One region of the Stenotrophomonas sp. WZN-1 genome, then DNA from elsewhere that is predicted to be linked to it. Evidence: riboswitches for the same ligand, from Rfam matches in the RefSeq annotation. Region 1 holds a riboswitch; the other holds the start of a gene.
The links. Region 1 has a riboswitch for glycine ahead of gcvP (aminomethyl-transferring glycine dehydrogenase). Riboswitches for the same ligand answer to the same signal wherever they lie in the genome.
Positions count from the first base shown of each region.

Region 2: another riboswitch for glycine. It lies ahead of CCR98_RS18630 (trimeric intracellular cation channel family protein); the one in region 1 lies ahead of gcvP (aminomethyl-transferring glycine dehydrogenase).

Region 1 covers NZ_CP021768.1:3,302,770-3,306,171, reverse strand. The annotation lists gene gcvP (aminomethyl-transferring glycine dehydrogenase) at 1-1,458, opposite strand, end outside; glycine riboswitch at 1,521-1,623, opposite strand; gene CCR98_RS15595 (multidrug effflux MFS transporter) at 1,924-3,150, shown strand; gene CCR98_RS15590 (siderophore-interacting protein) at 3,292-3,402, shown strand, end outside.
Region 2 covers NZ_CP021768.1:3,988,744-3,992,145, forward strand. The annotation lists gene CCR98_RS18610 (NAD(P)/FAD-dependent oxidoreductase) at 1-426, shown strand, start outside; gene CCR98_RS18615 (hypothetical protein) at 508-963, opposite strand; gene CCR98_RS18620 (nuclear transport factor 2 family protein) at 968-1,399, opposite strand; gene CCR98_RS18625 (GIY-YIG nuclease family protein) at 1,471-1,746, opposite strand; glycine riboswitch at 1,787-1,876, shown strand; glycine riboswitch at 1,890-1,993, shown strand; gene CCR98_RS18630 (trimeric intracellular cation channel family protein) at 2,078-2,695, shown strand; gene CCR98_RS18635 (3-deoxy-7-phosphoheptulonate synthase) at 2,893-3,402, opposite strand, start outside.

The DNA.
Region 1 (3,402 bases):
CAGGTAGCGCAGCAGTTCGTGCTCGCTGTGGTGGGTGTTGAACACCGGGTGGGTCAGGAACGCGGACTGGCGCAGCAGGCCGGCCGGCAGCGCATCGGCGGTGCTGGCATCCAGCGCGTCGACGTCGGCCTGCGCACCGAACACGGCGGCCAGCGCGACCACGTCGGCGCGGGTGGCGGTCTCGTCCAGGCTGATGCCGACCGAGTCGCTGTCGATCGCGCGCAGGTTGTAACCCGCAGCGCGGGCCTTGGCGTGGATCTCATCGGCATGCACGCCGGTGACATGCAGGGTGTCGAAGAAGTCACTACCGACCTGCACGCCGGCCTTGCGCAGCGCCGCGGCCAGGATCGAGGCCAGGCGGTGGGTGCGGCGGGCGATGCGGGTCAGGCCTTCCGGGCCGTGGTAGACGGCATACATCGAGGCCATCACCGCCAGCAGCACCTGTGCGGTACAGATGTTGGAGGTGGCCTTCTCGCGGCGGATGTGCTGCTCGCGGGTCTGCAGGGTCAGGCGGTAGGCCGGGTTGCCCTGCGCATCGACCGAGACGCCGATCAGGCGGCCCGGCATCGAGCGCTTGTAGGCGTCACGGCAGGCCATGAACGCGGCGTGCGGGCCGCCGAAGCCGAATGGCACGCCGAATCGCTGGCTGTTGCCGACCACGATGTCCGCGCCCCATTCGCCCGGGGCGGCCAGCAGGGTCAGTGCCAGCAGGTCGGTGGCCACGGCCACCAGGCCGCCGCGCGCGTGCACGGCATCGACCAGCGCCTTGTAGTCGCCGACCTGGCCGAAGGTGTCCGGGTACTGCAGCAGCAGGCCGAAGGCTTCCGCTTCCAGTGCTTCGGCCGGGGTGCCCACGCGCAGCACGATGCCCATCGGTTCGGCGCGCGTGCGCAGCAGTTCCAGGGTCTGCGGGTGCACGGCGTCGTGCACGAAGAAGGTGTCCGACTTCGACTTGGCCGAACGCTTGGCCAGGGTCATCGCTTCGGCAGCGGCGGTGGCTTCGTCCAGCAGCGAGGCGTTGGCGATTTCCATGCCGGTGAGGTCGGCGCACAGGGTCTGGAAGTTGATCAGCGCTTCCATGCGGCCCTGCGAGATTTCCGCCTGGTACGGGGTGTAGGCGGTGTACCAGGCCGGGTTTTCCAGGATATTGCGCAGGATCACGTTCGGCGTGTGGGTACCGTAGTAGCCCTGGCCGATGAAGCTGCGCAGCACGGTGTTCTTGTCGGCGATCGCACGGATCTTCGCCAGTGCCTGCACTTCGGTCATCGATTCAGGCAGTGCCAGCGGCGCCGGCGACTTGATCTTGGCCGGTACGATGGCATCGGACATCGCATCCAGCGATGCGTGGCCGACGACGTCGAGCATCTGCGCGATCTCGGCATCGTTGGGGCCGATGTGGCGCTCGACGAACGCATTGTGGTGCTCGAGCTCACGCAGGGAAGGGGTGTTCTGGGACATGGCGAAGGATCCGTCAGGAAAGGGCACACGCACGGGCACAAGCCGCCGGTCGGCGGTCTGCGGGGCGCCCCTCTGTCCTTTTGCCTGAGAGTTTGGAAGCGCGGAAAACCGCGGCTTCGTGCCCCTTCGGCGCCGGATCGAACCGGTCTCTCCAGAGTTGTGTTACGGGTGGTATCGGGCCTGAGCGATTACGGGCGTTGCGCCTTCGGCAGCGGTGTTCCGCTTCTCCCACCGTGTTGCCCGCCGATTATAGCCCGTTGCGGGCGCGCCAGCCGCCTCCGGGCCCGGCCGCTGCGCCTGAATGGCCGATGGCCCGGTCGTGCGTTTTGTGCACCGCTGCATGGCATCGGGCGCAATCCCCACCTATGATGGCGGGATACCCGAATTCATCTGGCGCCGTCCCTGCTGCAGGGGGACCGGCGCCCGCCGTGCGTGCAACGCATGGCCCTGCCGGACGCCTTCCCCATGACCGCCGCTGTTGCTCCCTCCACCCGCCGCATGGCCCTGCTGCTCGCCGGCCTGGCCATGTTCGGTCCGTTCTCGATCGACACCATCTTCCCGGCGTTCCCGCAGCTGGCCCAGCGCCTGGCGGTGGACGAGGTGGCGGTGCAGCAGACCATCAGCGTGTACCTGCTGTTCTACGGCCTGATGAGCCTGGCACACGGCCCGCTGTCCGATGCCTGGGGCCGCAAGCGGGTGATCCTCGGCGGCCTGGTGGTGTTCGTCGGTGCCTCGGTCGGCTGTGCGCTGTCCACCGACCTGACCACGCTGCTGGCGTTCCGCGCGCTGCAGGGTCTGTCCGCAGGCGTCGGCATGATTGTCGGCCGTGCGGTGATCCGCGACCTGTACCACGGCCACGATGCACAGCGGCTGATGAGCCAGGTGTCGATGCTGTTCGGCATCGCCCCGGCGATCGCACCGATCATCGGTGGCTGGATCCTGCTCAGCGGCGCCGGCTGGCCGCTGATCTTCTGGTTCCTGGTGGTGTTCGCGCTGGTGCTGCTGGCGGCCACCGCGCGCTACCTGCCGGAAACCCATCCGGTCGAGGCGCGCGTGCCGTTGTCACCGCGCGTGCTGATGCGCAACTACGTGGGCATCGGCTTCAATCCGCGTTTCCTGCGCCTTGCGTTGGCCGGCAGCATCGGCTTCGGTGGCGTGTTCCTGTACATCTCCTCGGCGCCGGTGTTCGTGATGCAGCACCTGCACCTGGGCGAGGGCGGCTTCGCCTGGCTGTTCATCCCCACCATCGGCGGCATGACCACCGGCTCGTTCCTGTCCGGGCGCATGGCCGGGCACAGCAGCCCCACGCGACAGGTCTCCATCGGTTTCGCCCTGTGCGCGCTGTCGGTGCTGCTGAACATCGGCTATGTCGGCCTGGCGCCACAGTTCGCCCTGCCGTGGGCGGTGATGCCGATCTTCCTGGGCGGCATGGGCATGGCGCTGATCTTCCCGATCCTGGCGCTGGCGGTGCTGGACATGTACCCGCACCAGCGCGGCCTGGCCTCGTCGCTGCAGGCCTTCGTGCAGCTGATGATCAGCACCGTGGTGGCCGGCGTGGTGTCACCGCTGCTCAGCGCCAGCCCGCTGCACCTGGCGCTGGGCCAGGCGGCGTTCTTCGGCGCCGGCTTCGTGTTCTGGTACTGGGAACACCGGCGCGAACGCGCGGCGCAGGCGGCCTGCACGGGCCATTGAGCAGCGTGCAGGGGTAGGGCGGGCCGTGACGCCCGCAGCACTTGCGACGGGAAACCACCGGACTAGGCTGGGTACTCCAGCCAGCCGGTGCACAGGTGCACGACAGCCAGCCGATCCACTGTCGTTGCATGAGGTACCCCCATGGCTGCGCAGCAGACCTACCGCCTGTTCGAGGTGGCGCTGAAGGAGCGCCGCGTCCTTTCCCCCTCCCTGGACCGCATGGTGTTCACCGGTGCCGACGTGGCACGGATG
Region 2 (3,402 bases), 690 kb from region 1:
CAGCCGGACCTGACCCTGCCCGATCACCCGGAGCTGTTCGTGGCCGGCGATCTGGCCGCACTGAACCAGGCCAACGGCAAGCCGGTGCCCGGCGTGGCCCCTGCCGCCAAGCAGATGGGCAAGTACGTGGCCGATGTGATCCGCGCGCGCCTGCATGGCAAGGCGGCACCGGGGCCGTTCAAGTACGCCGACTACGGCAACCTCGCCACCATCGGCCGCATGGCCGCGATCGTGCACCTGGGCCGGCTGCAGCTGTCGGGCATCCTGGCCTGGTGGTTCTGGCTGGCCGCGCACGTGTTCTTCCTGATCGGCTTCCGCAACCGCATCGTGGTGCTGCTGAACTGGGCCGTGGCGTACTGGAGCTACCAGCGCAGCGCGCGCATCATCTTCGGTGATGATCAGGATGACCGGCGGCCGAGGCGCTAGGGAAGGCCTGCAAAGGGGTCGGATCCCTTTCCGCAGGAAAGGGCTCTGACCCCGTCAACACCCTCCACGCATGGCGTGGATCTACCGGTTCATCGGACCACCTGGCACCCGCCGTTTCGACCAGGTGCGGCAGAAATCCTCCTTCCTCGCGGTATCAGCAATCTGCGCGGCACTCCAATGCCGGGTGATCCAGATCGTCAACGCGGTGCTGCTCAGATGCCAGCGCAGCATGCCGTGCCGAGGCTGTCGCCACAGGTGGCGTCGGGCAATCCAGAAGGCCTCCCGCTCCACTTCAGGCACCTTCTTCTGCATCGCGTCCTTGTCGAAGAACTGCGCGGCGAAGCGCCAGGGGTTCATCGGCTGGTATCCCGCCCGTGGTTCACGGCTGCACGCAGCCACACCACTGGGCGCGCGGTCCGCCGGCTTCGGCCGGCCTTCCACCAGCGCCAGCCCGAGCAGGTACAGCAGGCCAGGCAGCAGCGCGATACCGGCTACCAGTACGACGACCGAGATCCATGCTTTGCCGGCGGCACGCATCGCTCTACATCGCCTTCGGCTTCGGGTACCACAGTGCGTTGACGATGACCCAGCGCTGGTCGAAGCGGCCCATGTGGAAGTAGTCGACGAACCATGGGGTTTCCAGCCGCACCGAGGCGGCGTTGCCGGTCACGTCCAGCACCGTGCAGCGGCGGTCCCATTGATCCTTAGGCGTCTTCAGCGCGCCCTGCTTTGTCAACGAGACCAGCTCTTCCTTCGACATGCGGCGCAGGCCCAGGCGTTCGTCGGGTGTATCGCCGAGCACCGCGCGCTTGGCCAGGTCCGGGTGCAGGGAACGGGCAACACGCTTCGGGTCGGCCTCCAACTGGCCATCGACGTAGTCGTGGCAGGTGGCTTCGATGGCCGCGAGGGTGACCGGGTCGGCGGCAGGGCTCGTTGCTGCGGAAAGAGCGACCAGCAGGGCGATCGTGGACATCCGGGTCTCCAGCTCTGGGCGCGGGGCGATCATCGCATGGGCCGGGCAGCCCATCCACGCGTGGCGTGGATCTACCGAAGCGTCCCGGCAGGTGCCTGCAGCCAGGCCAGCTTGCGTTCGCGCGGCTGCTGCTTGAGCTGCCATTCGGCCCGCGAGGCGGCGGCCCGGTCCGGGTACTCGCGCACGGCCAGCACGCGCAGCGGTGGCCGTGCCCGGGTGTAGCGCGCGCCCTTGCCGGCCTGGTGGGCGGCGAAACGCGCGTCCACGTCGGTGCTGATGCCGGCGTAATAGCTGCCATCGCGGCATTCGAGCAGGTACAGGAACCACGGGCGGAGGGACGGGGCCATGCCCGGATTATGCCGTGCTGCACTGCAGCGGATATACTGGCGCCCGAATGCAGGAGAGAGGCGCCGCGCTGGCGCCCGCCGAAGGCGCAGGCTCCCATGATCGCTCAGGCCGGTGGGCTGGAATCCCACCAACCATGCATTCGACTCGCCGAGCTGGAGAGAGGTCACCGGGCACGCCCGGGACGATCCGCCGAAGGGGCACGCGGCCTACGCCGCTGAACTCTCAGGCAAAAGGACAGCGGGAGCGGCACCGGTCATCGTCATCCCGTCATTGCGCAGGCAGTGGCGGTGGTCGCGCATGGCCGGCCCCACCGCGCCCGGAGCCTGCCCCATGCTGTTGTCCATCATCTACCTGATCGCCATTTCCGCCGAGGCCATGACCGGCGCACTGTCCGCCGGTCGCCGCCGCATGGACCTGTTCGGTGTGGTCATGATCGCCTGCGTCACCGCCCTCGGCGGCGGCTCGCTGCGCGACATCCTGCTCGGCCATTACCCGCTGGGCTGGGTGAAGCATCCCGAGTACCTGGGCTTCACCGTATGCGCGGCGCTGATCGCCACCTGGGTCGCACGCTGGATGCACCACTTCCGCCGCACCTTTCTGGTGCTCGATGGCCTGGGCCTGATCGCCTTCACCCTGATCGGCTGCTCGATCGCGCGCGAGGCGGGCCATGCGATGCCGATCGTGCTGATCGCCGGCATGCTGACCGGCGCGTTCGGCGGCGTGCTGCGCGACATCCTCTGCAACGAGGTGCCGCTGATCTTCCAGAAGGAGCTGTACGCGATCATCGCGCTGCTGACCGGCGCAGCGTATCTGTTGCTGCTGCATTGGGGCGTGGCCGATGCCACTGCGATCCTGTGCTGCCTCGGCGGCGGCTTCGCGTTGCGCCTGCTGGCGATCCACTACCGCTGGGAAATGCCGAAGTTCGTGTACCACGACGAAGTGCATTGAGGTTCGCGTTCGCCGAGCATGGGGTTCCACGCTTTGCGCGGATCTACTGCACCACCCCGGCGATGTACCTGGCGCTGTCGCTCATGCGCAGCGCCAGGCGCATCGCCGGTGCAGATGGGCCGGCCTCCAACTCCGGCCGGCCCTGATCGCGGCCGCACCCCCGCAGGCGCTGGCCGCCATCCACACACGTGCCGCACTCAGGCGGCTTCGGACACCTTCACGTCGCGACGGGCGCGCACGGCCGCAGCCAGTCGCTCCAGCACCGTCACGGTGGTGTCCCAGTCGATGCAGCCATCGGTGATGCTCTGCCCGTAGACCAGCGGCTGGCCTTCCACCAGTTCCTGGCGGCCACCAACCAGATGGCTCTCGATCATCACACCAACGATGCGCTGTTCGCCGTCTTCCAACTGAACGGCGATGTCCTCGATCACCTTCGGCTGGTTTTCCGGGTTCTTCAAACTATTGGCATGGCTGGCGTCGATCATCAGGCGCGTCGGCAGCTTGGCCTTGGCCAGCACCTGGCAGGCATCGGCGACGCTGCCTGCGTCGTAGTTCGGCTGCTTGCCGCCGCGCAGGATCACATGGCAATCCGGATTGCCGGTGGTCGATACGATGGCGGTACCGCCCTGCTTGGTGACCGACAGGAAGTGATGCGGATTGGACGCTGCACCCACCGCGTCGGCGGCGATCTTCACGTTGCCATCGGT